3 regions of the Exiguobacterium sp. s59 genome follow, and region 3 is predicted to be linked to each of the others. Evidence: riboswitches for the same ligand, from Rfam matches in the RefSeq annotation. Region 3 holds a riboswitch; each other region holds the start of a gene.
What was found. A riboswitch is a leader RNA that binds a small molecule or an ion and turns the genes downstream of it on or off. The one in region 3 is predicted to bind S-adenosylmethionine.

Region 1 (10,846 bases), on a different contig from region 3:
GCGGTTGAAAAGCAATTTCATTATAGAGGATATTCCCTCTATACTCAATGCTAGAATTCAAGCATCATGGAAGAGAAGCAGGACTCACACGAAAACGTGACGAATCTTTACTATTAGATCTCGAAATGTCCCATGCTAGGAGGGAACGCATGAACCACTTTCGTAAGATGTCCGTGCTCGGTTGGAGTATATGGAGTGCCTTATTCATCTTCACCATCTCGTTATTTGCATTGGATGTCCTACACGCCCCGACGATCGATCCATTGTCGTTTATTTTAATTTCATTATTGGTCATCATTTTTCAACTCGACTCGATCGAAGTCAAAGGTGTGTACTTCACTTTTTCTGAAAGTATTGTCTTAATCTTATTTTTATTCTTTGGATTTGAAACAGCACTCATTGTCAACCAAATCGGGTTGTTCGTCTTTCAATTCGCCAATTTGAAACCGAAAGTCGCCATCCGTCGCTTCCGCTTCACATATCCTTGGAATGCCGTTACGGCGTACTTAGAAATCGTCATTCCGGCAGCGGTTTATCTCGCCCTTGGTGGTGAGACCGGTCTCGACTTTTATTCGCAAGATTCGTTCGTGCCGCTTGCCGGACTGTTCCTTGCCATCTTCTTAAACACGGTATTCCAAAAATATCAGGTGAAATGGTGGTTCCGCGTCGACATCGCATTGAGCGATTTTATGAAAATCGCTTTCTACACATACGTCGTCAGTTTGACCTTCATTTTAGCGGCATCATTCTTCCGGGAGACGAGTTTACTGGTCGTCAGTAGTATCGCCGCTGCCTTGACGTTCTTCATTAAACGACTTCTCATTCAAAAAGAACGGCAAGACGCCTTCAAATCTTTGATCGAGCAATATGATGAAGCTAAAGAAGCCGTCTCTTTGTCACAGAGTGAGGCGCAAGCAATCGAAGTCTTTTTAAGTCAGTGTGAACAGTTGAACCATTACGACGAAGGTTATATCGAGTTCAAATTGTTCGACCGCACGCTCTACTTCGATTTGAAGACGCGACAGCCCATCGATCGACCGGTCGTCTTTGCACTGCTTGAGATGAGTCAACCAATCGAGCAAATTCTCGACTATGAGATGCGGTTTGAATGGGATACCGCACTTTCCGACGCCTTCCATGACGATTATCATAGCTTTGTTTCTGTCCGTTCGGAGGAAATCGAAGAGATTCGTACATGGATCGTCATGACGGGAGAACCCGTATACGCATATCCGAAAATCATTCAGCATGAAATCATCAAGTTGTTGAAATCGTTCAATCGAACGATTAGCCGTTGTCACGAGCGGGATCGTCTCTATACCGAGAGCCGGACAGACAGTTTGACGCTTCTTGCCAATGCGCGTGCGTTTTATGAATACGGCATTCAACAAATATCGGATATGTCGATGTATCCGATATCTGTCGCCATGCTCGATATTGATTTCTTCAAAAAAATTAACGATACGTACGGTCATCAGGTCGGTGACCGAGTGTTACAAGAATTCGGTCGACGCATTCGGCAGGTACTTCGAACGGATGACTTTGCCGCACGTTATGGCGGCGAAGAATTCATTTTACTACTCAACCATTGCGACATGACCCAAGCCATCGAGATCACAGAGCGGATTCGCCACCAAATCGAAACGAAACCGTTCCTTGTTGACCATCATGAGATTTCTGTGACCGCGTCCATCGGGGTCGATACGATTGAAGCGTTCGGGAACAAACGTCTAGATGACACGATTCGAAACGCTGACCGTGCGCTCTATGTCGGTGGGAAATACGCAGGGCGGAACCGAGTAGCTCACTTCAACAATTTAACGACGTAAACTCCCCTTTCTCACATCGAATTGGGGAGTTTTTAGGTTGACAACCGGATTCGAAACAGGTACGTTAGGGAACGTGTTTAATAATTAGATAGATTCACTTTTTATCGAGAGAGACGGAGGGACTGGCCCTGTGAAGTCTCGGCAGCGGGGGACCTGTGCCAAATCCAGCGGGCGTATTGCTCGAAAGATGAAAAGGGTATTTCGCACGAAGGACCTTTTCTCCAGAAGAAGGTCCTTTTTATTTTTTAGTGAGGTGATTATTTTGGAACAACCAACAGCCAACAAGTGGGCACTTTTGCCGTTATTCGTCTTCTTGCTCTTTTTCATCGGGGCAGGTGTCTACTATGGGGATTTTTATAAGTTCCCAGTTCTCGTCGCAGCGATCATCGCATTGCTAGTCGCAGCATTCATGACAAAAGGAAGTGCGACACAAACCGTGGAGCGCATCGCACAAGGTGCCGGAAATCCGGGAATCATCATTATGATTTTTATTTTCTTACTCGCCGGTGCATTTTCAACCGTAGCCGAATCGATTGGCGCCATCGATGCGACGGTCAACGCCGCGTTGATGCTCTTACCACCATCGCTTCTCTTGAGCGGACTATTCGTCATCGCTGCTTTCATTTCAATGGCGATGGGAACATCGACCGGAACGATCGCGGCACTTGCACCAATCGCTCTCGGTATTCATGAAGAGAGTGGCGTGAACGTCGCCATCGCAGCCGCCGCAGTTGTCGGAGGCGCGATGTTCGGGGACAACCTTTCGTTCATTTCGGATACAACAATTGCCGCCGTAAGGACGCAACGGACGAACATGCGTGATAAGTTCCGGACAAACTTCTGGATTGTCTTACCGGCCGCTATCATCACGACGATTTTACTAGCGGTCTTATCGAACGGTGAGTCGACGGTCGATGTCGCTGCATTCGAATGGTATAAACTGATTCCCTATCTCGCGGTTATCGGCTTAGCGTTAACAGGACTGAACGTTATTCTCGTCCTTTTGGGCGGCATCACGCTCACTGGTATCATCGGTCTCCTCGACGGAAGCTTATCGGTGACAGCATTCGTGACCGCTATCGCCGACGGCATGGTCGGCATGGCCGAAATCTCGTTTCTGACGTTACTCATGGGCGGACTCGTCGGACTCATATCGCACAACGGCGGACTCACGTATTTGCGTGACGCGTTGACGTCACGAATCCAAAAACGTGCCGGTGCCGAGTGGAGTATCGCTGGTCTTGTCAGCGCGACGAACGTGGCGACGGCAAACAATACAATTTCGATTCTCGTAGCCGGACCGCTTGCCGCAAACATTGCGGACGAATATGATATCGAACGGAAAAAATCAGCGAGTGTACTCGATATCTTCTCATGTGGGGTACAAGGAATTCTGCCATATGGAGCACAACTCCTCATCGCGGCAGAGCTGACGAAGACCGCATCGCCGGACCTCGTGCCGTTCATGTTTTATCCGTTCCTCCTCTTTATTTGTGGAGGGATCGCCATCGCATTTAACTTCCCGCGCTTTAAAAAACAGTCTTAAGCGAAAACACCCCTTGTTCAAAGGGGTGTTTGTCGTTTCGTGACCATTTCTTGTTTCAGTTGCTCGTTTCGTTTCTTGAAAGCGCGTCGTTTGAGAATTTCTTCTAATCCCCGGCTGATGGCCCATAATGCGACCAAAAGAAGACCGAGCATCGATAAACGAAATGGACTTTGGATAAACTCTTCCCATTGATCCCCGATGACAGAGAAAATGACGACGACGAGTAGTTTCCCGAATCCTGCCGCTAAAATGAATGTGCGGAGCGGCATCTGAATGAGCGCCAGCAAATAAGTGATCAAACTGACTGGAATGAACGGGAGTGAATACAAGAATCCGAGTGAAATCGGACTCATATGATTGATTCGTTCTAACCAATAAACCGCCGCCTTATGTTTTTCGAGCCAGCGCGTCATCGGTTTTCGGAACACATACCGGACGGCTGCGAAGACGACAATCGTTCCGAGAAGGTTCCCAATCCACGATAAAAGGACCCCTAATAAAAATCCGTATGTTGCCGCATTAGCAGAAATGATTAAAACGAGTGGCAAAAACGGAAAGATTGCTTCTAAAAACGGAGCGCCCAGTCCGGCCCAAGGACCGCCCGGCAAGCTTTGAAGCCATTCAATCACTTGGATGATGTACTGTTGGAGAGAATTCAGCATAGTCGTTCCACCTTCAACTTTCGTTACTACTCTATTCCCCGAATTCGATTTACAAGACGCATCTCCCTGGATTCGTCAAAAAAAATTAAAAACCATTTGCGAAAATTCGTCGTGATATTTATCATATAATAATGGACTTGTGGTTGCAGGCAAGTCTATTCGTCGAACGACACAACCCAACGTTCGTTTTCCTGCAAAAAACTGAACACAGGGGAGCAACACAACATGGAAACAAAACCAATGCGGGTCTTACTGTACTATAAGTACGTCAATATCGAAGACCCAGAAACACTCACGCAAGAACATTTGAAGTATTGTAAGGATCTCGGCATTAAAGGACGTATCTTGATTTCCTCCGAAGGAATTAACGGGACGTGCTCTGGTACTTGGGAACAAACTGAGCAATACATGAACGACTTGAAAGCAAACCCACTCTTCAGCGATATCGAGTTCAAAATCGATGAAGTCGAAGAGCATGCATTCAAGAAAATTTTTGTCCGTCACAAGAAAGAGCTCGTGACGTGGCGCTTTGATGGCGAGTTTGATGTGCCGAAACAACACGGTGCATACCTCGAACCAGCAGAATGGAAAGAGATGATGAATCGTGATGATGTCGTCATCCTCGACGTTCGTAACAACTACGAGTACGAACTTGGTCACTTTAAAAACGCGATCAAAATCGATGTAGAGGCTTCACGTTACATGCCGGAATGGCTCGAAGAGAACAAAGACCTCTACGAAGGGAAAACACTTCTCACGTACTGTACCGGTGGCGTCCGTTGCGAGAAATTTACAGCATATATGCGTGACCAAGGTCACGACAACATCTTCCACTTAAAAGGTGGCGTCGCGATGTATGGAAAAGACGAAGCGACAAAAGGAGAAAACTGGGATGGTGAGCTTTACGTCTTTGATGAGCGCATCAACGTCCCTGTCAACTCTGTGAACCCGACTGTTGTTTCACACTGCATGCACTGTGGGACAGAGACGGTTCGTTACGTTAATTGTGCCAACCCGGAGTGCAATGTACAGCATTTCTGTTGTGAAGAGTGTGAACCGAAACAAATGCGTTCATGCTCGAAAGAGTGTCAAGAACACCCACGCAACCGTTATATCATCGATAACATTGCAGAGAGACTTCAGGAAACTGAAGGAGTAGTCGGGTAACAAAAATCGACCAAAAGGTGTCATGGACAAGCCGTCCATGACACCTTTTTTTGACGAAATCTTAACGTCTAGCCTGCCCCGCTTTCGGGTATAGTGAAGATACTATGTCAGACAGGAAGTGAATAGATGCATGTTTAACGAACCTTTACTCGCCGCGATTCTCGCTTGGTTTATCGCCCAAGCAGCCAAGCTCGTAACCGAACTTATTAAAACACGAGATTTTGAAATTGAAATCATGTTCGCTTCAGGCGGTATGCCAAGCTCACACTCGTCTACGGTCGTGGCACTCGCGACGGCAATCGGACGGATGGAAGGCATCGACTCGAGCATATTCGCTCTCGCTGTCGTCTTCGCCACCATCGTCATGTACGATGCGACCGGCGTTCGGCAAGCGGTCGGCTTTCAAGCTCGACTGCTGAATGATTATTTCAAAGGAATTAAACACGAGACCCCACTCTTGAATGAACTCGTCGGTCACACACCGTTCCAGGTCATCGTCGGGGCGTTATTAGGTCTCGCCGTCGGCTTATTCTTCCCAATGTAATCCACTGAAGGTATGTCATTTCTCACACTCTCGATTCTTTTTGTGAAGTTTCACAAAGAAGAAGTTATACTCAGAGAGAGGAGGAATCGACATGCCTTTTTTGCAGAAATCTTACGAGTCTCTCGATACACTCGCTGAGGCAATCGGTCAAGCGATTCGAGCACCCATTACGATCGAGAACCGTCACCACCAATTGCTCGCCTATAGCACCCATCCCGATTCGACCGATCCGGCCAGAATCGCGACGATCATCGGTCGTCGTGTCCCAGAAGCCGTCATCGAAGATTTATGGGAAAGCGGGATTTTACGAGAAGTGATTGACCAGGATGAACCTGTCGTCATTCCGGCACGTCTCGCTGTCGGGCTAGGAGAACGTGCGGCAATTGTCATCAAACAACATGACGAAGTGCTCGGCTATATTTGGAGCCTGGCTCGAACGAACCCGTTCACGAATCAAGAATTGGCCATCTTGCAAGAAGGAGCGACCATTGCCAAAAAGTTGCTCATGACGATCGCGATGCACGAACGGCGTATTAGCGCGGAACTCGAACGCTTTTTGTTAGATGTCCTCGCTTCCCCGACCCTCTCTGATGCCAATCGCGAACGATTGAACGAACTTGCACCCATCGCCGTCGCAAGCCGGTTGACGATTATTGAATGTGCCCAACCGATCACCCCTCAACTCGCTGAGCGTCTGCATTATGTGCTCGCGACACAGGAGGCAATCGAAGTCGTCTTACATGCCATCGATGGACAGCAGTTGCTTGTGTGGCACTATATGAAATCCGAACTCTCCGATGAAGAAGTAGAATTGCTCGCTTGGGCGGAACGGTTCGAACAGTTGCTTCAAGACAAATTCACCGAATCCGAACCACGGCTCGGAATCAGTCGACGCTTTTTCGAAAGTGACATGTTATACGCCGCAGCCGAAGAAGCAAGACGCGTCACGACACTTCGTCGTAAGTTCCCTCTCGAGCTCGCAACTTCTCGCGCTTTCGAACAGATTGGGATTTATCAGCTCGTCCCGGAACTCGCCCGTCGCATCGGGCTTCGACTAGAGACCCATCCGACCGTCGAACGGTTGCAACAATATGATTCATCCCATCAGACCGAACTCGTGAAGACGCTCGAATGGTATTTTTATTTCGACGGGAACGTAAAGCGGGTCGCCGCTCATCTTCATATCCATCCGAATACCGTCTTGTATCGGATTCGACGCATCGAAGAGTTGACGAATATCACGCAAGTTTCATTACCCGAACGGTCCATGATTTATTTGGCGATTAAAGCCGGTCAATATCGATTAGAAGACTAGACGTTCGCTTTGTGTTTTTTCACAAAGTGAGCGTCTTCGTTTTTAGAATCCATGATAAAGACAGCGTTTTCGAATGGGTCTATACTAGGGGTGTGAACAATTTGTGTCAACGGAATGAAAGGGGAATGTTCCATGAAAATCGGGGTATTAAAAGAGATTAAAAACAATGAAAATCGGGTGGCTTTGACACCGATGGGTGCATTTATGTTAACGGAACTTGGCCATGACGTATTCGTCGAAACGAATGCTGGTCTCGGCAGTGGTTTCACGAATATGGAATATATCGATGCTGGCGCAACCATCGTCGAAACGGCGAAAGACGTTTGGGAAGGCGTCGAACTTGCGCTCAAAGTCAAAGAGCCACAGCCGTCTGAATATCAATACTTCCGTCCTGATTTGACGCTCTTCACGTATCTACACTTAGCGGCGGAGCCAGAATTGACGAAAGCTCTCGTCGAATCAGGAATCACTGCAATCGCGTATGAGACGGTAGAAGTCGATCGGACGTTACCGCTTCTCACACCGATGAGTGAAGTCGCAGGTCGTATGGCTGCTCAAATCGGGGCACAGATCCTCGAAAAACCGCACGGTGGCAAAGGAATCCTCATGTCAGGTCTCCCGGGCGTACCTCGTGCGAACGTCACGGTCATCGGGGGCGGTGTCGTCGGAACGAATGCAGCCCGTATCGCAATCGGTCTCGGTGCGAGCGTTACGTTGATGGATATTAGTCCGGCTCGTCTTCGTCAAATCGACGACTTGTTCGGAAACACAATCAACACGTTAATCTCGAACAAATATAATATCGCGAAACAAGTGGCGGAGAGTGATCTCGTCATCGGTGCCGTTCTGATTCCAGGCGCAAAAGCACCGAAACTTGTCACAGAAGAAATGGTACAACGCATGTCACCAGGTTCAGTCATCGTGGACGTCGCCATTGACCAAGGTGGAATTTGTGAGACAATCGATCACATCACGACACATGATGCACCGACATATGAGCGCTATGGTGTCCAGCATTACGCTGTTGCCAACATGCCTGGCGCTGTACCACGCACATCGACAATGGGGCTGACGAACGCGACGATGCCATATATCATCGAATGTGCACAAAAAGGTGTGTTCCCGGCACTTCTTCAAAACGACGCGCTCCTCAAAGGCTTAAACGTCATCAACGGAACGGTCACATATGAAGCGGTCGCTCGCGATTTGGAGTATCCATTCGTACCTGCCTATGAGGCAGTTGCCAAACAAACACAAGCGTAAGCGAAAGGCGACGAGATGCCCGTTCTCGTCGCCTTTTTTTGTATGAAATAAAAAAGGGATTGAACAACATCGTCCAATCCCTTTCCATGATTATGCGTTCTCGACAGCGATATCTTCGCCGATGATTTTTACTTCCGGTTCTAAATCCACTTCGAACTTCTCTTTAACGGTCGCTTGGACGTGACGGATGAGTGAAATATACTCTGTCGCCGTCGCCTCCGCAATGTTGACGATGAATCCGGCGTGCTTGAGCGATACTTCCGCTCCCCCGATTCGTGTGCCCTGAAGACCAGAGTCTTGAATCAACTTACCAGCAAAGTAGCCTGGTGGACGTTTGAAGACACTGCCGCATGAAGGATATTCGAGCGGTTGCTTCGATTCACGTTTGTACGTCAAATCGTCCATCACTTCTTTGATCAATTCATAGTTTTTCGGTTCAAGCTCGAACGTCGCCTCTAAAACGATGAATCCTTCTTTTGATACACGGCTCGTTCGGTAGTCGAGTTCTAATTTGTCTTTTGACAAATGAAGGACTTGTCCCTCTGACGTCAATACCGTCGCAGACGTAATCACGTCTTTCGTTTCTCCACCATAGGCACCCGCGTTCATATAAACGGCACCACCGACCGTTCCAGGGATGCCACAAGCGAACTCGAGGCCAGATAAGCCTTCCGCAAGTGCTTGACGCGATACATCAATAATCGCTGCTCCAGCCTGTGCCACGATTTGGTTACCCTCACGACGAATCGTATTCAGCTCATTCAAGTTTAAAACGACTCCGCGAATTCCCCCGTCGCGAACAATCAAGTTTGAACCGAACCCGAGAATCATGAACGGCATCGCTTCCTGATGGGCTAGTTCTAAGACGGCTTGTACCTCTTCGTACGTATGTGGGGCTACGAAGTAATCGGCTTTTCCGCCTAGTTTTGTATACGTGTGTGCCGACAACGGCTCGTCTTGGAGGACGCGCTCGGCCGGAATAATACTTTGGAGTTGCTGTAAAAAGCTCATGCGTTCACTCAATCCTTTACGTTCTATTTAATCAGTGTCTCGGTCACGACTTTTGGTACCGAGCACGTCACTGAATGGTTTCAGTACGAAACACAGTATACAAATGATTGTCGGACGTGACAAGCAACGTTTTTCTTACAATGTCACGATTAGTTTATAACAATAGCGATGTCGCTACGGCAACGATAATCGGAATTGTAAAGTTATCCCAATCTCGGTATGAAATCGCTTCAGTCAGTGTAGCGATGATAGAAATGATAAATCCATATGTTACCACTTGCCACATGACGACATCATTCCACAAAAACAATAAAAATAAGACTACATACGAACTTAAGAACATGGCGACGCTCCCTTGAAAGGAACGCTTTTGACCGTACAAATCATAGATGACTGTTCCGTACTTCCGCCCGATCAATGCGGCCATCCCGTCACCCCATGCGAGAACGAGTGAGCCCGCTAAAAATGCAATCGGCTCTGATTCAAAGAAGAAGTATAAAATGATGAGTAAGGCAATCGGATAATAGACCGTCCCAAAAGACTTTCGCTCCGTCTGATGGACCGGTGAGGGGCTTTTATACAATAAGACTGCGTTCGCAAACGTGAAGAAGACGAGCGGGACTGCCGCGACGTACCATGAATCCATTAACCAGACCGCTAACAGCGACCAATGTCCGACTGCGATATGTACACTCTTTCGAATCGTTTCATCTGTCCATCCAAGACGCTTCCCGACTTGTTCAAGACCGACGAGGAACGCAAGGACGATTACGATGGAAAGAATCGAACTAATCCATTCATTCATTGCTTGACCACCTCTATGTATAGGATATGTATGATATCGTCATTATACCTTAATCAGTGCCCATCCTAGCTTACTTTTCAAACATTTGGTAGAATGAGGTCAAATGACTGTATAGCCAACGTACGATGTTGGTCATAGAAAGGGTGGCCGTATGCGCGACGCAACTTCAATTCAAACTTTGGCAGATTGCCTTCATTTCATGCAGGTCGGAGAAATCGAGCGAGCCATCGCCCTCTTCCCTGAAGACGTGCGTGAACATTTTCCAAAAGAGCTTCGAAAAATCCACTTGTTTCATATTGAAAAGAACGGCTTGTCCATCAATCAAATCGTCGCCCTTGCGAACGCATTGACGGGAGAACATCTCTCGGCGACGACGATTCAAAACTGGACGAAGCGTGAAGTCCGTAAAATCATCGGTGTCCCACGAATCGGTAAAAAGTATTCCTTGCATCAAGCGGCAATCATCTATCTCCTTGATGACTTGAAACACCTTTTTTCACTTGAAGAGACGAGTTCCTTGTTGGCACTCATCTTCAACAACCCTGACCGGGACGAAGACGACTTTATCACCCCGATTGATTTTTATCGTTTGTATGCGGAGTATGCCAAGTCGACGAGTCCAATCGACTTACTCGATACGCGTGCCAAGCGTTCCCTCGAAAAAACGAAGTACACGCATCCAAATATCATTCACGTCTTAAAGC
Region 2 (10,846 bases), on a different contig from region 3:
AAGAGGATTGATTTACGTTATGAACGGGAATAAAATGGTCCTGTGAACTTAAAAAATAGATCACTATTAAATATGAAGGAATTGAAAGAAAAAAGGAGATGTTTTTATGGATTGGCAGTTAGTCCTGCAGTATGCCTGGATCGTCGTCGTACTCGTCGGTTTAGAAGGCTTGTTATCTGCAGACAACGCGCTCGTTTTGGCCGTCATGGTCAAACATTTGCCGCGTACGGAGCAGAAGAAGGCATTGTTCTACGGACTCTTAGGGGCGTTCGTCTTCCGATTTATCGCATTGTTCTTAATCTCATTCTTGATCAACGTATGGCAAGTACAGGCACTCGGTGCACTTTACTTAATCGGGATGAGTGCGCGACACCTGTATATGACCTATAAGGCGAGAAAGGTGGAGCCGCAACAGGAGTTGGCGGCCGAAGCGAAAGAAGAGACGGCTGTCACAGAAAAGCCGGTATCGAAGAAAGAGTTTTGGCTCACTGTCGCGAAAGTCGAGTTTGCGGATATCGCCTTTGCGGTCGATTCGATTTTGGCAGCGGTCGCGCTTGCGGTCAGCTTGCCGCCACTCGGTCTCGGTGAAATCGGTGGGATTGACTCAGGTCAGTTCTTCGTCGTCTTGACAGGTGGTCTCATCGGGGTCGTCTTAATGCGATTTGCGGCACGTATTTTCGTCAAGTTGCTTCATCAACGTCCGACACTTGAAACGGCTGCTTTCATCATCGTCGGTTGGGTCGGGGTCAAGTTGACAGTTCTCGTACTCGAACATCCGGGATTCAAAGAATTGATTGCCGGTACACCGTTCGAATTCATGGGACTCCCAGACGGATTTGTTCACTCGACGGCTTGGACGATCTTCTTCTGGTCGGTCATGGTCGGGATTGCGACATGGGGCTGGTTCTCATCGAAACCGACAGCGGTCAAACATTAAAAAATGGTCTCTCGTTTTTAAGCGAGAGACCTTTTCTTATGCATTCACGTTTTCTTTTTCGTAAATCGGCACCCAGCCCTCAGTCGTCACGAAAATGCGAACGGCGACGACTTGGCGGTCTTCTTGCAACGTGAAGTAATGACGTGTGTTGACAGGCACCGAGATGAGGTCACCCGGATTGAGCTCGATATTGAAGTATCCGCGCTCTGCGTCGTCGATGGCAAAAATGCCGTGACCACTGACGATGAAACGAACCTCGTCGTCCGTATGGTGATGTTCTTTTTGGAAGTTGACGAGCAGTTCGTCTAAGTTAGGCGTCGCATCGGACAAGGAGATGACGTCAGCCGTTTGATAACCACGTCGCGTCGATACGTCTTGAATCTCGTCTTGGAACGTCGATAAAATGACGGCTTTGTCTTCGTCTGTTAGTTGATAGTTTTCTTGAAGGGAAGCCGGTAATTTCGCGATGTCCCATGCTTCGTAAAGGATGCCTCGTGATTCTAAAAAGTCACGTACCTCTTGTTGATCACTGACACGTTCTTCGGTTTGTTGAAAATAAATCGTTGCCATGTTGAATTCCTCCTTATGAATGGACGCCTAGGGCGCGTAATTTTAATGAATAGCTAAACAAAAATTCATATGCCTCTAAATAACGTTTTGCCGCAGCGGGCGTCTCTCCCCAAACGGTGATCCCGTGGTTCCGAATGAGGACGGCACCGGCATCGCTTGTGACATGTGGGGCAAATGCATGGGCGAGTGTCGGGATATCCGCGTGATTCTCGATAATCGGGATCCGAACACTGGCCGTTTCCTCCCAATAGCCGAGTGCCTTGATGATTTCTTGGCCCGTGAACGTGACATATCCTTTCGCTGCGTAAAGTTCTGAGATGACGTTATTGTCGACCGTATGCACATGAAGAGAACAGGTTGCGTTCGTGTTGCTAAAGATTTCGATGTGCAGCAATGTCTCCGCGGACGGTTTGCCTGACTGTTCTCCAATCAATTGACCTTTCGCGTCGACGAGCACGAAGTCTTTCTCCGTGCGCTTTCGTTTATCACGACCGCTTGCCGTCACGAGGAACGTCAACGGGTCGTCCGATACGCGGATTGCCAGGTTGCCACTTGTTCCGGGGAACCAGTCCCGTGCGGCAAGCTCGTCTTTAATGTCGGCAAGTTCTACCCATCGTTCTTGTATCGTCATACACGCACTCCTTTCAAATGAGCTGAAATATCGTGGAATGTCTCAAACGGAATATGTTGGATTCCTTCCGTCTCACAAAGAGAGATCAATTGACCACGCGCATACACGACATCGGCCCGTTTAGCGATTTCAAAATCGGTGACCGAGTCGCCGATGACAATCAACGTGTCGGTAGGTGAGACGATCTGTCGGGCAATCGTCGGCTTGCAACATCCACAATCGTTCGAGCAATAGGCATCGCATGAATGAGGCCATGTGACGCGTGCCGTCTCTCCTGAAAAGTCAACGTGATTGCAGTAAATGTGTTCAGGTACGACATGACCTTCTAGAATCGGATGGACGAAAAAGTCCATACCGCCACTGACGACATCAAATCGGAAGCCATGTGACTGCGTCTCTTGTAAAAACTCGATGAACCCTGGCCGAAGCGTGATGGTCGAAAGAAGAAACTCACGGTATCGTACTTCCTGGTCACTCGGAAGTAAGCCGAACATCTGACCGACACCTTCTCGGATGGAGAGCGTCTGGTTCAAGACGGCATCTTTGAGCTCGACCCAATCAGGAGGTGCGAACTGTCGCATCAACGCGATGATGTTATCTTCTTCGGTGATCGTCCCGTCGAAGTCACAGATGACATGCGTGCTCATCGTGCACCCCACGCATCCAACGCGGTCGATAGTGCATCGGTATCGTTCGTCTTGCCAAGCGTCTGGTCAATCGCCTGTCGGAACGCCTTCGCTCCAGCGACCGCACCGTCTGGATGCCCATGAATCCCGCCGCCGGCATTGATGACGACATCCGTTCCGAAGTCTCGAACCAAGTCCGGGACGAGTCCAGGATGAATCCCGGCAGATGGGACCGTCAGAATCGGTTTCGTCCAATGGGGTTCTGTCGCATACGTCTGAATCTGTTGCGCTTCGTCTTTCGGTGTCGACAGCGAACCATACGGCGACGGGAAGAGCGTCAAGTCCGCCCCGGCGAGTCGAATCAGTTTCCCGAAAAGGAGGGAATGGCGGACTGATCCAGTCAACGCCCCCGCAAAAGCGGGATGTGCCAAAATCGGAACGTGAATCTCAGAGTCTTTGGCGAGTTCTCGCAAGGCATCGAGCCCATACGTATACACGTTAAACAAGAGCGCGGTCGCGCCAGCCTCAATCAATTGCTTCGCCTGTTCGCGTAACGTGAAGACGGGTCCACTCAATGTCACGGCGTATAGAACGGAGCGACCCGTCAATTCTTGATGTTCTTGAATGATCGATGCCCCGACCCGTGCCCGTTCGAGCGACGGGGTAAGTGGATTGTCATATAAAATCTCATCGTCCTTGACGAGGTCGATTCCGCCGTTGAATTGGTCACGGAGCTGTGTCGCCAAAAAGTCGAGGTCCCGTCCGATAACACCTTTGAAGATACTCATGGCGAGCGGTCGGTCGTGTACACGAAGGATGTCGCGAACACCTTCGACACCGAATGTGGCACCAGGGAAGTCTGATGCGAGCTCTTCCGGGAGTGATAGGTCAATCAGTTGGACGCTTGGGTCGAGTGATAGTTTTCCAAACGTCGTCGTCAGAATGGACGAGAAGTCTGGCGTCACATTATGTAGCGGGTAACGAATAGAGAAGCGACTCGTCGTTTCTTGTTGGGACGTCTCGATGACCTCACCACGGAACGCCTGCAGTTGATGTTGCTCGATGTGGTTCAACTCGGTCCACGTGCCGACGGTCAGCTCATGTGCGATTTTTTCAGCCACGCGTTCGACGTGATCGGTATGTTTGATTTCATAAGTAGCGATAATTCCCATAAGTTCCTCCTTTCAGGTCAAACAAAAAATGACCTCATGCCAAGGCAAGAGGTCATTCGAAAACAATGAACTCTTATCTCTCAGCGATAGCTGCAAGAATTAGCACCGTGCCATTTCTGGTCGGTTGCTGCGACATCATCGGGCTTGTCCCTCCGTCTGCTCTTGATAAGAATAGTTGTGAAGTTGTGAAATTTAATTGAATTTTTACATAGAATCGCTCACTCGTCAATTCCTTTTTTTGAGAAAAAAAGTTTGAAAATAATGTTTCTATATATGCGTGTCAAAAATAGGGAGTCGACCGAAAATAGAGGATTGACAACTAGCGTCTCGAGTCCGTAATATTCGTCTCAACACGTCAAACACAATTAAATCATTTACTCTTATCGCGAGTTGGCAGAGGGAATTGGCCCTAAGACGCCGCAGCAACCGACCATTTGGCACGGTGCTACATCCACCAGACATATGTCTGAAAGATGAGAGGAACAACCAATTTGGGTGTGCCTCTTTCTCGCGGAGAAAGGGGCTTTTTTCATGTATATGCACAGGAAAGGGGAAAGCATCATGGCTTATAAGGCGTTTACAGAACAGAGTGTCGTCGACCATGTTCGACAGTTGGGGTTACTAGAAGAGGGGATCGCAGAATGTGAGGAAATCGGAGATGGAAATTTAAATCTCGTCTTTCGCGTTCGCCAAGGCGATACGTCATTGATTGTGAAACAGGCGTTACCATACGCAAAAGTCGTTGGAGAGAGCTGGCCGCTCACGCTTGATCGGTCTTGGATTGAACAGCTGGCCCTTCGTGAGTTTTACAAAGTCGTTCCACAGTTCGTACCGGGTGTCCTCGGGAGCGACCGTGAACTCGCTTATACGATTTTGGAAGATTTATCAGCTTTTGAGATTGTCCGCACCGGCTTTCTAAAAGGCGAGAGCTATCCGAATTTAGCGCGTCACGTCGGTACATTCCTCGGTGAAACGTTGTTTGCGACGTCTGACTATGCGAACGGTCCACTCGTCAAGAAACAAATCGAAAAGGAGTATTATAATCCAGAACTGTGCGATATCACGGAGAAACTCATCTTTACCGACCCGTATCGCGATGCAGAATCGAATCAGATTGAATCTGCCATTCGTACAGATGTTGAAAAATTATGGTCAGATCTCGCCCTGAAGATTGAAGTGGCCAAATTGAAGGTCGGGTTCGTGACGAAACATGAAGCGTTATTACATGGAGATTTACATACAGGAAGTATTTTTGCGACGCGTCAAGAAACGAAAATCATCGATCCTGAGTTTGCGTTTTATGGTCCGTTCGGCTTTGATATCGGTCAAATCATTGCTCATTTAGTGTTCTCGACGTATGCGCATCCGTTGAAACGGTTCGAACGCTTCACAGAAGTGCTCACCGTCTGGGAGACGTTTGAAAAAACGTTCCGCACACGCTTCACACAGGCGGTCGAACCGTTCAACACAGTAGGATTCGTGGACGAACTGTTGCCGTCGATTTTGAGTGATGCGATTGGTTACGCAGGCTGTGAACTGATTCGTCGAACGATTGGTCTTGCTGGGGTCGCTGACTTAGAAACACTACCAGACGACCTTCGCATCGAACGGAAACGCCACTCCTTAGAACTCGGCACGCGCCTCATCAAACAGCGCCATCAGATTCAATCGATTGACCAGTTGATTCCAGTCCTGTCGGAGGTGCGAGTATGAGTGTGCAAAGTATTCATTTCGATGCCGACACTGAAATCTTGACGATTTTAGATCAGACACAGTTGCCGCAAGAAGAGCGCTATATTGAAGTGTTGACGCTCGAACAGGCCGAACATGCGATCAAGTCGCTTCAAGTTCGAGGAGCACCGGCCATCGCCTATTTCGGGGCGTTCGTCCTCGCAAAAGAAGCATCACGTCTGCAAGATAATCCATATTTTCACCGCCAATTGGACCAAGTCGGGCAACGATTGATTGCGACCAGACCGACGGCGGTCAACTTACAGCACGTCATCGAATCACTCCTACGATTGAACGTAGGGGAGGACTTTGAACAGATCGCAAAAGCAATTAAAGAGCGTGCGATTGAAATTTATGAACAAGACGTGGCGACGTATCGCACGATTGGTGAGCATGCGCTCACCGTGTTACCCGCCGGTGGCAATGTATTGACGATTTGTAACGCCGGTGCCATTGCGACGTCACGTTATGGTACTGCGCTTGCCCCATTCTATGTCGGAAAAGAGCGTGGCATCCCGTTTCGGGTGTTCGCATCGGAAACCCGTCCACTGCTTCAAGGGGCACGGTTGACCGTATGGGAACTCGACCGGGCAGACATCGATGTCACGTTGATCACCGACAATATGGCGGCGTGGACGATTCAGACGAAACAAGTCGATGCCATCATCGTCGGGGCGGACCGCATCACACGTACCGGTCATACAGCCAATAAAATCGGGACACTCCAGCTCGCAATTTTGGCGAAACACTACGGCATCCCGTTCTATGTCGCCGCCCCGCATTCGACGTTCGATTTAGAGGCAGATGACACGATTCAAATCGAGGAACGGGACGCGCATGAAGTGACCCATATCGGGGGACATCCGACGGCACTCGTCGGCATCACAGTCTTCAACCCGGCGTTTGATGTGACCCCACCAGAACTCATCACTGGTCTCATCACGGAGACAGGTGTGCTCGAACCGACCGAGTCGGTCATTGTACAACACGTAGGAGGAAACGCATATGTCTAAAAAACTCATCTTCTTCCTGTTGACCGTCATCCTGGCGCTCGCCGGATGCACGAATGAACAGGCGCAACCGAAGACGACAGCGAGTCAAACGGAAACGAAAACGAAACCGGTCAGCGTATCTAACGGGACGCTTCCAAAAGACCTAGAAGTCGCCCTCGTCATGCAGATGTCGATTGGGACGTTCTCTTCGCAGTATATCGAAGGGGTGACCGAGCAAGTCGAAGCATTCGGTGGCAACGTGAAAGTGTATAACGCTGATAATGATTTGTCGAAGATGGCAAGTTACGTCGATACGGCGACGACGCAAGGGGTCGATGTGATCTTGATTGACCACGGACGTGCCGATGCTTTGAAAGAACCCGTTCAGCGTGCACTCGATAAAGGCATCAAAGTCGTCGCATTCGATAATGATTTAACGAATGAAGGGGTGACGGTCATCGACCAAGATGATTATTCCCTCGCTTGGCGCTCCCTTAAAGCACTTGCTGAAGATTTGGACGGCGAAGGGAACATCGTCACGATTTGGGTCGGTGGGTTCACCCCGATGGAACGTCGTCATACGATTTATGACGCGTTCTTGAAACGTTACCCGGGCATACAAGAAGTTGCGAAATTTGGTTCGGCGACGAACAATACGGCGCTCGATACACAAAGTCAGATGGAGGCGATTTTGAAGAAGTATCCGGAAGGGGAAATTGATGCGGTGTTTGCGATGTGGGATGAGTTCGCCAAAGGAGCGAGCCGTGCCATCAAGCAGGCAGGACGTGACGAGATTGCCGTTTACGGGATTGACTTGAGTGACGAAGACTTACAGCTCATGCAAGAAGATGGGAGTCCGTGGGGCGTGACGGCCGCTACAGATCCTGCTGAAATTGGTCGCATACAAGTCCGTTACGCTTATCAAAAAGTGGTCGGGGAAGAAACACCTTCGATTCACTCAGTTGATCCGTATTTAGTGGATCGTGACGTCTTACCGGATGAGCCTGTCACGATGAATGACCTCGGACAGTATGTTCCAGGTTGGGGTGAGTCGAATGCGGCATGGTCGGACTGGATGAAGGAGACGGACTGATGATTCGCTTGGAACGAATCACGAAACAGTACGGTGAGGTGATCGTACTTGATCAGCTGTCGTTCAGCCTGAAATCAGGAGATATCCACGGACTCCTCGGTCTGAACGGGGCGGGTAAGAGTACACTTATCAAACTGCTGAACGGAACGGTCGAACCGACGTCTGGGGAATTGTCGATTGATGGGAAAACTGTCCGACTTACACCGGCAGAAGCGATTCGTCACGGAATCATCACGGTATCGCAAGAAGTGGACGATGCGCTTTATTTGGATTTGCCTGTATATGAAAATGTACTTCCATGGCAGACAGTGAAGCGGGTTCGTCCACAATTTTTGAAGGAGCGAGCGAAACGTGTGCTGTCTCGGGTGGGGCTAGACATTAACGCCACTCTTCCGGCAGGTCACTTTCCGCTCAGTGTCAAACAGCGCCTGTTGATTGCTCGGGCACTTGAGAGCAATGCCAAGTACTTATTACTCGATGAACCGACCGCGGCCTTATCGGAAACAGATGCCGATTCCCTGCTCGAGTTACTTCGGACGCTTGCGGCAGAAGGAGTGGGGATTGTGTTGGTCACGCATCGGTCAGACGAACTCACGCGTGTCACGTCGACCACTACGTTTCTTCGGGATGGACGCGTTGTATATGAAGGACCATTTCAACAGCTTTCCACGGAAGCGGTTCAAACCTTTTTGAGTGGGACGACATTTGAGGAAGGTCTGGAAAAAGCGATCCCTGAGAAGGAGATTCGCTTGTCCGCACAGTTGACACTTCCAGCGTTCCAGACGAGTCTCACTGTTGAAGCATATCGCGGGGAAGTGCTCGGGATTGGAGGATTGACGGGGAGCGGGAAGACGGAACTGATGGAAGCATTGTTCGGTCTTTCTGGGCTTCGCCAATCGATCACGGTTGACGGGGCCGCACACGTCATCCAGCGACCGACAGATGCCGTACGCGCAGGATTTGCACTCGTTCCAGAGGAGAGACGTCATCACGGATTATTTCTCGATGAGTCGATTGAACGGAATGTGATTGCTGTCGCAGGAACGACAAGTGGTGTTTCAGACGTATTGGCATCGCTTCGTGTTCGTTATGCGAACGTGAGACAACCGGTCCGTGAGCTGAGTGGCGGAAACCAACAGAAGGTCGTTTTTAGTAAATGGTTACTCGATGATCGGGAGATTTATCTGCTCGACGAACCGACAAAAGGGATTGATATCGCTGCGAAACAGGACGTGTATGAGCGCGTCGTCGCACTCGCGAAACAAGGGAAGACCGTGTTGTTCACCTCAAGTGAGCGACATGAACTCGAACGGGTCGCCAATCGGATTCTTTGGCTCGACCGTGGACAAATTGTAGAGAAAGGAGGCGTGTAAGATGGCACAATTGGTGGTCAAGGAACGAAAACGAATTAGCGGACACATCGGGCAGTATGGAACATTACTCGCAATCCTTGGTTTGATTGCGGTCTTTACCGTGACGAACGATCAATTTCTGACGTATGCAAATTTTAGTGACATCATCAAATCGGTTTCGATTGTCTCGTTACTTGCCCTCGGCGTCACGTTCTCGCTCATCGTGGGAGGCTTCGACTTATCGGTCGGATCGACGGCGAGTCTTGCGACAATCGGGGCAGCGGCGAGCCTCGTCCTTCATCGACAAGAGCTTCTCGTCGCATTGCTCATTCCGATTGCCCTCGGAATTCTCGTCGGGCTGTTGAACGCGCTCGTCACAATCAAGTTTCGATTGCCAGATTTACTGGCAACACTCGCCATCATGTACGTCATTAACGGGATTCAATTGACGTATACGAAAGGGTTCTCGATTTATGATAATATGCCGATCGAAGGAGGGACGGCGCCAGGACGCTTCATCCCATCGTTCCTCTTCATTGGACAAGGGACGGTTGGTCCGATTCCGTTCGTCGCCCTGCTCATGCTAGTGTTCTTCATCGGGGCTCATCTGTTTTTGACCTACACACGGACAGGACGAGAGTTCTATTATGTCGGGTCGAACGCAGAAGCGGCCCGTCGCTCGGGGATTGACGTGAATCGTATCAAGTTGTACGCCTACGTGCTCAGTGGGTTGTTCGCGGCAATCGGCGGCATCATTCTCGCATCGCGAATCGGGACGGGGCAAGTCTCAGCTGGGGCGCCGCTTTTGATGGACGCCGTCGCGGCAGCCTATATCGGCTATGCCGTCTTTGGTACGGGGCGCCCGAACGTCATCGGGACATTGATTGGGGCTATTTTGATTGGAATCCTCTTGAACGGACTGACGATGTGGGACGTTCCATATTATGCGCAAGACATCGTCAAAGGGACGATTTTGATTGGAGCACTCGGTCTGTCGTATATTCAAAAGAAACAGCTGACCTAACAAACCCCCCGGACATTAAGCGTTCGGGGGTTCGTTCTGTTCACGTGTCATCGAAAGAAAGGGATACACCCCGCCATTCGTCTCCTGCATGAACGTTTTCTGTGGAATAAAACCGAGCGACTCGTATAATCGAATGGCCCGTTTGTTGAACGTGGCGACGGCCAATTGAATCGTACAAGGTTTATATGTCACCTCTATCCAATCTAGAATCGATGTGAGAAATCGGTTGCCATTCCCGTTTCCTGTCAGATCAGGGCGCATCCCTAGACCGATGGAAATGGTGTCCGTTGATTCGAACTGCAATGTGACGAAGCCGATCAGTTCATCGTCATCAAGGATGGCGAACGTCGTCTCTCCCCGTTCATCCGCATCTAAAAATAAGGCGAGGTCTTCCTCGTCGGCGTCCATATTGTAAAATGCATAGTTGCCTTCATAGCGCCATTCGAAGGCAATCAGTTCGGCTTGCTCTTGTGTGAGTGGATGAAACGTATGGCTCATAAAAATTCCTCGTCTCTGATCGAAGTGGTCGTGCTACACTCAAATCGTATCATGAAAACAAAGGGAGGGAACGTGATGGCAGTCAAGTTGGATATGGTCGGCATCGTCGTGAAAGATATGAAGCGCTCACTCGATTTTTATAGGGTGCTCGGGTTTGAGATTCCGGAAGTGATGAATGGGGAAGCACATGTGGAAATCGATGAGGGGGGCGTGCGTCTCG
Region 3 (10,846 bases):
CAGACGGTATATGAGAACGAAAATGACTCGTCCCATTTCAGACCGATTTTAGATTCGATATTAATCTATCGCATGTTTTTGATGTATTCGGCATCATCCGTCGCATCGTTCCTTGTCGACGTGGGTATGTATGCAGTCTTTATCTATTTATTGTCACCGTACTTCGATACAACCCATGTCATCGTGGCAACGGTACTCGCACGAATCATTTCCTCTTTATTCAACTATTTCGTCAATCGGAAAGTCGTCTTTCATTCAAAAGCGCGACGATCACTTTCCAAATATTTTTCTCTCGTCGTTCTCCAGATGGCGATCTCGGCACTACTGGTATATATCCTGTTTCTATTATTTAGACAAGGAGAAGTTATCTTAAAAATTATTGTCGACAGTTTTCTCTTTTTCGTCAGCTATTATGTTCAAAAGCGATGGATTTTCAAAAAATAACCGGCTACGAAATCGTGGCCGGTTTAGTATGCGAGTGTACCTGTTTTCACTGAGGTGTAGCGATGTAACTCACGGGGACTCATAATACCTGTCTTTTGCATCATGTCGCGCATTAAGAGCGCACAGACCCGCGCATCTTCTGCAGCGTCGTGGTGAATGAACGGGACATTCAAGTAGTCTGCCATCGTGTTTAACTTATGGTTCGCTAATCCTGGATAGAGTTTTCGTGACAGTTTGACAGTGCACCCGTACTCAATCGTTGGAAAATCGTACAAGTCATATTTCACGATCGCCTTTCTCAAGGCGCCCATATCAAATGAGGCGTTATGTGCGATGACGAGGTCGACTTCTCGTAAAATCGGGTAAAGAGAGGCAAGTACTTCCGGTAACGCTGGGGCATCCCACACGTCGCTCGGACGAATGCCGTGGACACGGATGTTACCCATATCAAAGTCCTCCTCTGGATTGACAAGTCGTTGATCAGTGTCGATGACTTCTCCGTTTTTGAGGATACTCCATCCGACAGAACAGATACTGCGACTGTCTCGGTTTGCGGTCTCCACATCGAGCGCGAGAATGGTATGTTGCATGGTGCTTCACCTTCTTTCTTTGCAATAAAAAAAGTCTAACAGAAAGTTAGACGAATGTCGTGGTTAAGCAGCGACGAGTGTACGACACGCTTCTGCACAGCGCTCACATGCTTTCGCGCAAGCTTGGCAGTGGTCATGCAAGTGGCGACCACACTCGACGGCACATGTATCACACACCTGAGCGCACAATGCGACAATTGGTTTAGAGAAAGCTGAATCTGTTTCTAAGGCGTTTAACGCCAACGTGCAAATGTCAGAGCATTCCCTTGTCAGTCGAATGCATTCGGTGAACATGTGCAAATCTTCTTCTTGTAAACTTTTTGAAAAACAATGATTACAGGCGCGCATGCATTCAATCACGCTCGTCAATGTCTCTTCTACAGATGTGCGTTCCATCATAAAGTCCCCCTTGTATGAAAAAGTCTACATTACCTTACCCGTTCAACAAGGGATTGAATCGCATAACATCAATAAAAAAGTCACATCTCATTTGAGATGTGACAGATTAATGGAGCATAGGGGGCTCGAACCCCTGACCTCTACGCTGCCAGCGTAGCGCTCTCCCAGCTGAGCTAATGCCCCGTTCGAAATCATTATATCATCCTAGTATTCGACATGGCAATTCCCTTTTTCATTTTAGGTTTATAAAAATGGAAGCATGGGAATTTCATGTTAGACGTTATATTAAGAAAGTAGGTGTGTTTCATGGAAATGATTTTATTGGCGCTCTTACCAGCACTCATGTGGGGGAGTATCCCGCTCATCGTGTCGAAAGTGGGCGGGAAACCGATTCAGCAATTGATTGGTACGACCATCGGAGCCATGATCATGGCAGGAATCATCGCCCTCGTTTTCAGACCAGAGTTCACGACACTTGCGATTGTGACCGGGTTTATTTCTGGGGCGTTTTGGGCGCTCGGTCAATATTTACAGTTCCAATCGTTCCAAATCTTAAGTGTCTCAAAGGCGATGCCAATTAGTACCGGTATGCAACTCGTCGGGACGTCTCTCTTCGGGGTCATCGTACTCGGTGACTGGAAGACGACGACAGAGCTGTGGTTAGGGTTTTCGGCGCTCGTCTTGATTATCATCGGGGCGACAATGACCTCATATCAACAGAAGAAAGACCAAGACAGCGCCGGTGCATTGAAGAAGGGGTTACTGGTCCTATTCGTCTCAAGTATCGGTTACGTCACATATGCTGTCTTGACGAACTATTTTGAGGTGGACGGAATCACTGCAATCCTTCCACAATCAGTCGGGATGTTCATCGCGGCGCTTCTCTTCAGTCTTCGGGAGAAGGACGTGAAGAAAATCGATCCACGTACGTTCAAAAATATCTTGGCAGGTCTTGCCTGGGGAATCGGGAACTTCGGACTTTTCGTTTCAAGCGGAGAAGTCGGGATCGCGACTTCGTTCGCCTTATCCCAATTGAACGTCGTCGTGGCGACACTCGGTGGAATCTATCTATTGAAAGAAGAGAAGACGACAAAAGAACGTGTCTTTGTCTTTATGGGAATCGGTCTCATTGTCGTCGCTGGATTTATGCTTGGGATTGCCAAGAGTTAAATTTCGATGATGAAATGAAAAGAACCTTGAATGTTCACTCGGTCTAGAGTGCCATTCAGGGTCTTTCTTTTGAGTAAATTTTAATCGTTAAAAGGAGAGCAGGAGATGACGTAATCGATAGGGAAGTAATCCCATGTTGCGTTCGTCATATAGGACGTGCAACGCATTCGTGATGAATCAAAAAAATGTAGAGTAAAGGAGAAAACAATCATGGAATCAAATGTAGTGACGATCTCGACGCTTGTGGATACACCAATCGAAAAAGTCTGGGAACTCTGGACAGATCCAGTTCATATCAAACAATGGAATCATGCATCTGAAGATTGGCATACGACCGAAGCGGAGAATGACTTACGCGTCGGTGGGAAGTTTCGCAGTCGGATGGAAGCAAAAGACAACAGTATGGGGTTTGATTTTGAAGGCGTGTATGAGGAAATTCAAGTGAACGAGCTTATTCAATATCGCCTCGATGATGAACGGAGAGTGAGAATTTCATTCGCACCAGAAGGTGATCAGACAAAGATTGTTGAAACGTTTGATGCGGAATCGATGAATCCGGTTGAGTTGCAACGTCAAGGATGGCAGGCAATCCTCGACAATTTCACTCGATATGCGAATGGTAAGAGTGTATAAAAGATAAACAGATGCTTTGAACAGCAGGTCCCTTTTCAATGATATGAACAAGGTTTTCGATAATACTGAGCGATGCGATGATTTTGAGCGGTGTTTAAGCGTCTTTCATCGAGTTGGAGTAAATAAATCCGTGCACATGGTCCGTTGTGGTGGGCGCTCATATATGTGAGCGGAATAAACCATCTTTAAGGATATGCTGCCATGTCAACATTAGTATTGTCAGACTTTTTTATGGTTTTTGACGTTAATGTACTCGTCATCTGAGTTCTTTCACTTAGGGAGCACATATGTGCAAAAGGTGCTTGTCCGAATTCGTTAGTAGAGTTTCGTCAACTAAATTATTTCGTTCATTCTTTTCTCGATGCGTAAGAAGTCGCTCAGCTCGAACATTTTCCTGTTGAATGTGCGCTCAAGTTGACTCGCTGTACCTTTTTCAAACCGATAGGGAAATTCGAAGGGACTCATATACTATTGGGGAGATTTAAAAAAATGGATATAGCACAAAAATTAATTAATACTCTACTAGACACAACTATTGATGATGCTGTTAGAGATGACGCAGCCATAGATTTAGGTTTCATATCCAACAATGAGATGGTAGAAGCCGCATTATTAAGTATCGTGAATGATCAAATGACAGAAGAAATGATAAGAGCTAGCTGTGGAGAATCTTTAGCTCAAATTTGGTTAACAAATCAAAAATTTGAATGTAATAAAATTAATTTGTTAGATGGAGTTGCATTTGAAGAAGCAATTGCTTTGATGAAAGTTAAAAATCCTCTTTTATAGAAAAAGAGAAAAGATAGTTGCTTATAATGATTACTCTATATGTAAGATAAATGATAATCCTTTTAACCACAATTAAAGCAAAATAAATCCTTTTGCAGATTAAATGAGTAAAACAAAGAGAAGATGGGATTATAACTAGCCCATTATAGAACTTTTCAATAAAAAGAAGGTTCTGGCCACCAATTTTTAGCGGCCAGAACCCTTTTTGCAATTTCCCGGATGATTTTGACGATAAACTTCCATAGGTGGACTGAATGGACTTTCTGTGAGAAAAAATTCTGTAGAGAATGTGGTGAAGTTTAGACGCGATGAACGAACGACTACTTGATGACTTTACGTTCGAAGGATTGTATCTGTTCGTCCGGACGGTGTTCTCGTTCTCGGAAGTGATGGAACACTCCGAGTGGATGTGTGTCGTCGACAAGAAACATTACTTCCCTATGTTCCTTGTCCTTTGTGACGGGAGGCACGGAGCGCAAGAGAAAAGTCAAATACAAGGATTTGGGCCGTCTCCTTACGCCCAAATTGAAATTAAGAGAGAAAAATGGAAATTGATCATAGTGATTTATATTAGATATAGTCAATATATGATCCGGTATCAGCATATCCATAAACTCGAATAGCATCCTCAAGAACCTCTCCAGGAACGTGAATTTTTTCAAGGATATCTAAAAGGTCTTTTCGGAGTTCCTCGGTATCTGCCTTAATTTCTAACCATTCAATGTATTTGTAGTCCCCAAGTCTGAAATGATAATACCACTCAGCATCCCACATCGAAATATAGCCGGTTTCAATATCTTTTGTCCGCCATTGGAAGTGTGTGGGATTATTGCACATTGCTTCTCTAATTTCTTCCCATTTTGTATTATTCATCACTGGATGGGAGTAATAAGAGTTCATTTTAATCATTCTCCTCTTTTTTCAACTTGCGTTGTCTAATACGCCACATCATCGACGTTATAAACGCCGCCCATCCTCCGAGTACAAGGATATAAATTGCCAAGAAAAACACAAATTCTCCATAGTCTTCGAGCTTTTCAAATGGATTTTGAATAATCATCGGTTCGGATAATATACCGACCATCATCAATGGAATGAAGAAAAGAAAGAAACGTTTCCAAAAGTAGTGTTTGTATGGTTGTGAGAATGTCTGCTCCATAATCGTGTACCTCCTCAATTGAATTACACTTATTTACATATATGATAGCATGTTCTCAATTAATGTTGGATGATTGGTCTTTATTTTTTTGGCAATTTCAATTGAAAAGAGGGTGGCCAATTTGTTCAGCGACCCTTCAGTCAATTCATTCACTTGTTACAGCCAGTTCTCCAGTCCCAAACGTCGCACTAAAAGCACGGCACCAGATCACTACGGTGCTATATTCTGACAGATCGACATCTGCCGGAACTAAATAGTTTTGGTTTCCTGTATTCCCTTTAAGTGCTCCAAGTCGAATCCCTTCGGACGTCTCTTGTCCTGGCTTTGTCAAATAGACAAACAAATCAGGTCCGTTCGTCGTTTCAAACTCTTCAAATCGAAGATACGTCCCGTCTTCTGCCTCGATGGAGCGAATCGTGCCCGTCGTCTCATAATTTTTCTCCCCGTCCATGAACACACCCGCTACTTCGGTTGGACTCGGTTGTGCTTCCGGTGTCTCGGTTGTCTCTTCCTCTGTCTCTTCTTCTGGAGCAGGCGTCTCAACTGCTGTCGGCGGCAATCCTTCATCGACTGTCTCAGTCAAAAATAGTGGTGAGATGAGCCACCAGGCGATGGCGATCACGGCTACGCCGATTACACCGATGATGATTTTTGAACGAGTTTTCATGTGTGAATCCTCCTATTCATGTGTTTGAATCGTTACATTTCTTTTCCCGAATCATGGGCTTATAAAAAGACGCGAATTAATACATTCGCGTCAATTGAACATCATACCGTCTCGGTCCAGTTCTCCTCGATAAACGCGTCGCGTCCCGAGATGGCCCGGTCTTCCTTGTAATGTTTTGGATTCTTTTTATGATAGTCCTGATGGTAGTCTTCTGCAGCAAAGAACGTTATCGCCGGAATGATTTTTGTGACGATTGGGGCCGTGAAACGTCCACTTGCCGCTAACACATCGCGACTCGCTTCCGCAGCGATTCGCTGCTCCTCCGTGTGATAGAAGATGGCTGGGGCATACTGAGGCCCACGGTCTTGGAACTGCCCACCGTCATCGGTCGGGTCTGTCTGAATCCAATAGAGTTCTAGGAGACGCTCGTATGAGAAAAGAGCTGGATCGTATGTGATCTGAACGACTTCTAGATGTCCGGTCGTCCCAGTCTTTACTTGTTCATATGTCGGATTGTCGATATGTCCTCCCATATAGCCGGACACGATTCCTTCAATCCCTGGTAGTTCTTCAAAAGGTGTCACCATGCACCAAAAACAGCCGCCTGCAAATGTTGCTTTTTCCATCTTGTCGTTCCCTCCAAATCGTATTTCAACAAAAAAGCGCTCACGTCGGATGACATGAGCGCTCTCGTCATATCGTCCAAGGTTTCCCTTGCTGGTCGTAGCACCTTGCCTGAGGCAGGTTGCTGTGAAGTCATGGAGCCAGATCTCTCGTTCACTCTTGATATCGATATGTAGTTGGTGAAAGCATCATACCACCCTCAAAATACTTTCGTCAATGATTCGGTTTTCGTTTTAACTGAAAAATCGTCAAGACGATGATGAATCCAATCAATGCGATGGAGATGAACGTACCATACGGCACATTCTCACCATATAATTGCAAGAAGAATAGACCGAATACGGCGAGCAACACGAATACGTAGGAGCGCGTCATAGGAACCTCCTGTTTTTTCTTAAGTGTAACAAGAACACATCGACTTGGCGATGAGAAAAGGAAATCAAGCATATAACACGAATAAAGGGTGGGAGGTAAAGGAGGAATGAACAATGAAACAATCACAATTGTTAGAGCTGACAATCGAAGACGCGCATCGTGGCTATAAAGAAGGGAAATTCACAGCAAGAGACGTGACCGCGTATTATCTAAAAAGGATTGCGACATATAATGATCGACTCCATGCAGTGATCCAGGTGAATCCGGACGCACTTTTCGAGGCAGAGGCGGCAGACCGGGGCTATAAAAAAGGGGTACGCAAACCACTACTTGGGATTCCCGTATTGATCAAAGATAATATCGAAACGGGCGGACTGATGCGGACAACGGCAGGTGCTGCCGCGATGCGACATCATTTCGCAGGTCGGGATGCCGAGCTCGTCAAACGGTTACGGGCTGACGGGGCCATCATTCTCGGTAAAGCAAACCTGTCCGAATGGGCCAACTTCTTGACAGAAGACATGCCGAACGGTTGGAGTGCCGTCGGTGGCCAGACGATGAATCCGTATGGGGACCAACTAGATGTCGGAGGATCAAGTTCAGGGTCGGCATCTGCGGTTGCGGCAAATTTAACGCTTCTTGCAGTTGGATCTGAGACGAGTGGTTCAATCGTACACCCGAGCGTGCATAATGGCATCGTCGGAATCAAGCCGACCGTTGGACTGATCAGCCGCTCGGGAATCATCCCGATTTCACGTTCTCAAGATACGGCTGGACCGATGGCGCGGACACTCCGTGATGCGGTCATCGCTTTACAGACGATATGTAGTGAGGATGAATCGGATCCGGCGACTCTAGAGACTCCTGTCGGACCGCCTTATGTGACATGTCTCGATGTGAGGCAGGCGGTCGGGATGCGTGTCGGGTTCATCAGACCGGACATTTCGGAAGAAGAAGTCGGGTTGTATGAACAGGCGCTTCGCTTGTTGCGTCAAGCCGAAGTAGAACTCGTCGAGGTCACGCTACCAAAGCATACGGGGCTTGAACAAGCAGACATTCTGTTCGACGAATTCAAGCTCGGGATCGAGGCGTATCTTGCGAACACAACCGTGCCTTTTAAGACGCTTTCTGACTTGATCGAGTGGAACGCAGAACACCCTGAATCGATTCCGCACGGTCAAACCATTTTTGAAGAAGCGAACGCCCGATCTGGGAAACTGATTGAAGCGAGCTATCTCGACCGTCGCATCGAGGACGTTCGTTTAGCGAAAACAGAAGGGATTGACGCGTTGCTTGCGTCGCATAAACTTGATGCGATCGTCTTACCACATGATGCGAACTATGACATGGCAGCGAAAGCAGGGCATCCGACGATCACAATACCCTATAAACGAAAAGAGAGCGGTGCCCCGTTCGGTCTATCATTCACGGGGACGAGCTATTCGGAACGTGATTTGATTCGTGTCGCCTATGCGTTCGAACAGTTCATCACTCGTCCGACGCCTCCTGATTATTCGTAAGTTGCACCCGTCTCTGACGTCCGCTACAATGGTACGTATGCGGATTAGAGAAAGGACAGGTTAGAATGAAATCATCTATATACGGGTTGACGTTCAATCAACTCACAAACGAGTGCATGGAAGCAGGATATGGTGCCTTCCACGCACGACAAGTCTGGGACTCGCTCTACATCGATCGAGTCAAATCGATGGACGCGCTAAACGTCCGTGACGAGGTACGCGATTACTTAACAGAGAAATATGTCATCTCGACACAAGAACTGTTCGTCAAACAAGAAGCGGGCGATGGAACGGTCAAATTCTTACTTAAACTTCATGACGGGCACTACATCGAGACGGTGCTTATGCGTCATAAATATGGGCGTTCGGTCTGTGTAACGACACAGGTCGGTTGTAACATCGGCTGTAGCTTCTGTGCGAGCGGCTTGTTGAAGAAGACGCGTGACTTGACGGCTGGTGAGGTCGTCGAACAAATCATGACCGTCCAACATTTCCTCGATGAAGAAGGAGAAGGGGATCGCGTCAGTCATATCGTCGTCATGGGAATCGGTGAACCGTTCGATAACTTTGACAACTTGGTCGACTTCTTGCGCGTCGTCAAAGATGAGCGTGGTCTTGCGATCGCCCCGCGTAAAATCAACGTGTCGACGAGTGGTCTCGCGGACAAGATTTACAAGTTCGCAGACCTCGACTTGCGGATCAACTTGGCACTTTCACTTCATGCACCGAACGATGAGCTTCGGACTCGCATCATGAAAATCAACCGTGCGTTCCCGCTTGATAAACTCATGCCATCGATTCGTTATTACGTCGAGAAGACGAATAAACGCATCACGTTCGAGTACATCTTGCTATCGAAAGTGAACGATCTACCGGAACATGCGGAAGAATTGGCGGATCTGATTGAAGACATCAAAGACAAGTCTTACATCAACTTGATTCCGTATAACCCGGTCAACGAGCATATTCAATATGAACGAAGCACACCGGAAGATATCATGGCATTCTATGATATCTTGAAGAAACGTGGCGTCAACACGGGTGTCCGTCTCGAGCACGGGACAGACATCGATGCAGCTTGCGGTCAGCTCCGCAGTAAGCATATGAACGTCGAGGGTGCGAAGTGACGAGAGGCCTCTCCGATAGCGGAGAGGCCTTTTGTTTACCTTTTTTGACCGACATACTCGATGACGGAAGAGTCACCGTGATGGAGTGACCCTTCTTCGCGCCATACAACCACCTCATGTAAGATGAGCGGTACGAAATCGTCCTCTAGTTTGTGGAACATTTCTTCAGAATAGAGAAGTGAGACGTCTTGTGGTCCGCCTGTGCCGTAAGCGAGTTGATTTGTAGAGTACACTTCGGTCAGGAATACACCACCAGGTCGAAGCGTTCTTTGAATTCCGGCGAACACCTTTTCTCTGACATGTTGAGGAAAGTGACCGAAGATACAGATGACCACATCATACGCATCTTGCGACCAATCCGCTTCATTCAAGTCAATCTGTTTCGTCTGAAGGGAGACGTTTCGCGAAATCGCCAAGCGCTCCGCTTTTTCGAGCCCTACTTTCGAAGCGTCCCACATCTCGACTTCGAAGCCAAGCGAAGCGAGCCATACCGCATTTCGACCTTCACCCTCCGCAATCGCCAGCACACGCTTTCCTTCAGGTGGATAAGACGTGATCCATTCGCGTAAAAACTTGTTTGGCGCTGTACCGTACACATAATCTTCCGAGCTAAAGCGTTCATCCCATTTCGACAAACCATCCACTCCTCTCACTTTTCCTTAAATATAGCAAAACAATGAGACTCAGATGGAAATCCTTCACGATTTTCTGAATTCATGCTTAGTCCAGTTGGGAGAGGGGAATAGATTTCTGAACTAATGGATAGAGTGGAGGCTAAGTAATGGAGAGAGTAGATGCGTCGTTGTGGATTCGGGTACGAAATACGCTTGGTGAAGGTCCTTGTTGGGATGCTGAGTTGAAGCGTTTTTATTGGGTGGATATCGAAGGTCATACGTTGTGGTGGTATGACGAACAAGAAGATGAAATTTCTTCTTTTGAGGTCGGGAAACAAGTCGGTTTCGTCATTCCAAAAGTGACGGACGGTGTCGTCCTTGGTCTAAAAGACGGGATTTATGAATGGGATGAAATCAATCGGGAGCTAAATAAAATTGTCGAATTGGATGATCCCGACGGTCGATTACGTTTTAATGATGGGAAAGCCGATCCATATGGTCGTATTTTTGCGGGCACACTCCACCTCGAAGATGAAGAAAATCAAGCGACATTGTATCGGGTCGATCGTGATGGAACGACTACATCATTGATGGATGAGTTGACGCTTTCGAACGGATTGACGTGGTCTCCTGACCATTCCGTTTTTTATCATATCGATACACCGACTGAAAAAATCCGGAAGTATGATTTTGATTTGAAGACAGGAACAATTTCGAACGGAGAGGTCGTCATCG

Region 1: it holds a riboswitch for S-adenosylmethionine, as region 3 does, so the genes downstream of both, KNO91_RS10695 (Na+/H+ antiporter NhaC family protein) here and msrA (peptide-methionine (S)-S-oxide reductase MsrA) in region 3, are expected to answer to the same signal.
Region 2: it holds a riboswitch for S-adenosylmethionine, as region 3 does, so the genes downstream of both, KNO91_RS04125 (2,3-diketo-5-methylthiopentyl-1-phosphate enolase) here and msrA (peptide-methionine (S)-S-oxide reductase MsrA) in region 3, are expected to answer to the same signal.

The regions. Positions count from the first base shown of each region.
Region 1 is NZ_JACSKG010000005.1:43,469-54,314, forward strand. It holds gene KNO91_RS10690 (GGDEF domain-containing protein) at 150-1,829, shown strand; SAM riboswitch class I at 1,928-2,023, shown strand; gene KNO91_RS10695 (Na+/H+ antiporter NhaC family protein) at 2,017-3,375, shown strand; gene KNO91_RS10700 (TVP38/TMEM64 family protein) at 3,393-4,037, opposite strand; gene trhO (oxygen-dependent tRNA uridine(34) hydroxylase TrhO) at 4,263-5,204, shown strand; gene KNO91_RS10710 (divergent PAP2 family protein) at 5,323-5,748, shown strand; gene KNO91_RS10715 (PucR family transcriptional regulator) at 5,840-7,063, shown strand; gene ald (alanine dehydrogenase) at 7,196-8,326, shown strand; gene murB (UDP-N-acetylmuramate dehydrogenase) at 8,417-9,337, opposite strand; gene KNO91_RS10730 (diacylglycerol/polyprenol kinase family protein) at 9,492-10,142, opposite strand; gene KNO91_RS10735 (DUF1836 domain-containing protein) at 10,294-10,846, shown strand, end outside.
Region 2 is NZ_JACSKG010000002.1:144,347-155,192, forward strand. It holds gene KNO91_RS04105 (TerC family protein) at 107-937, shown strand; gene KNO91_RS04110 (cupin domain-containing protein) at 974-1,507, opposite strand; gene KNO91_RS04115 (methylthioribulose 1-phosphate dehydratase) at 1,521-2,138, opposite strand; gene KNO91_RS04120 (2-hydroxy-3-keto-5-methylthiopentenyl-1-phosphate phosphatase) at 2,135-2,785, opposite strand; gene KNO91_RS04125 (2,3-diketo-5-methylthiopentyl-1-phosphate enolase) at 2,782-3,936, opposite strand; SAM riboswitch class I at 4,007-4,108, opposite strand; SAM riboswitch class I at 4,314-4,416, shown strand; gene mtnK (S-methyl-5-thioribose kinase) at 4,498-5,649, shown strand; gene mtnA (S-methyl-5-thioribose-1-phosphate isomerase) at 5,646-6,680, shown strand; gene KNO91_RS04140 (sugar ABC transporter substrate-binding protein) at 6,673-7,752, shown strand; gene KNO91_RS04145 (sugar ABC transporter ATP-binding protein) at 7,752-9,125, shown strand; gene KNO91_RS04150 (ABC transporter permease) at 9,127-10,128, shown strand; gene KNO91_RS04155 (GNAT family N-acetyltransferase) at 10,144-10,626, opposite strand; gene KNO91_RS04160 (VOC family protein) at 10,702-10,846, shown strand, end outside.
Region 3 is NZ_JACSKG010000004.1:210,729-221,574, reverse strand. It holds gene KNO91_RS09305 (bifunctional glycosyltransferase family 2/GtrA family protein) at 1-444, shown strand, start outside; gene KNO91_RS09300 (3'-5' exonuclease) at 468-1,034, opposite strand; gene KNO91_RS09295 (four-helix bundle copper-binding protein) at 1,098-1,430, opposite strand; tRNA gene KNO91_RS09290 (tRNA-Ala) at 1,544-1,616, opposite strand; gene KNO91_RS09285 (GRP family sugar transporter) at 1,740-2,603, shown strand; gene KNO91_RS09280 (SRPBCC family protein) at 2,814-3,236, shown strand; gene KNO91_RS09275 (hypothetical protein) at 3,726-4,025, shown strand; gene KNO91_RS09270 (DUF6678 family protein) at 4,596-4,925, opposite strand; gene KNO91_RS09265 (hypothetical protein) at 4,927-5,184, opposite strand; gene KNO91_RS09260 (DM13 domain-containing protein) at 5,330-5,851, opposite strand; gene msrA (peptide-methionine (S)-S-oxide reductase MsrA) at 5,953-6,477, opposite strand; SAM riboswitch class I at 6,545-6,644, opposite strand; gene KNO91_RS09250 (hypothetical protein) at 6,689-6,850, opposite strand; gene KNO91_RS09245 (amidase family protein) at 6,964-8,370, shown strand; gene rlmN (dual-specificity RNA methyltransferase RlmN) at 8,436-9,497, shown strand; gene KNO91_RS09235 (class I SAM-dependent methyltransferase) at 9,533-10,141, opposite strand; gene KNO91_RS09230 (SMP-30/gluconolactonase/LRE family protein) at 10,279-10,846, shown strand, end outside.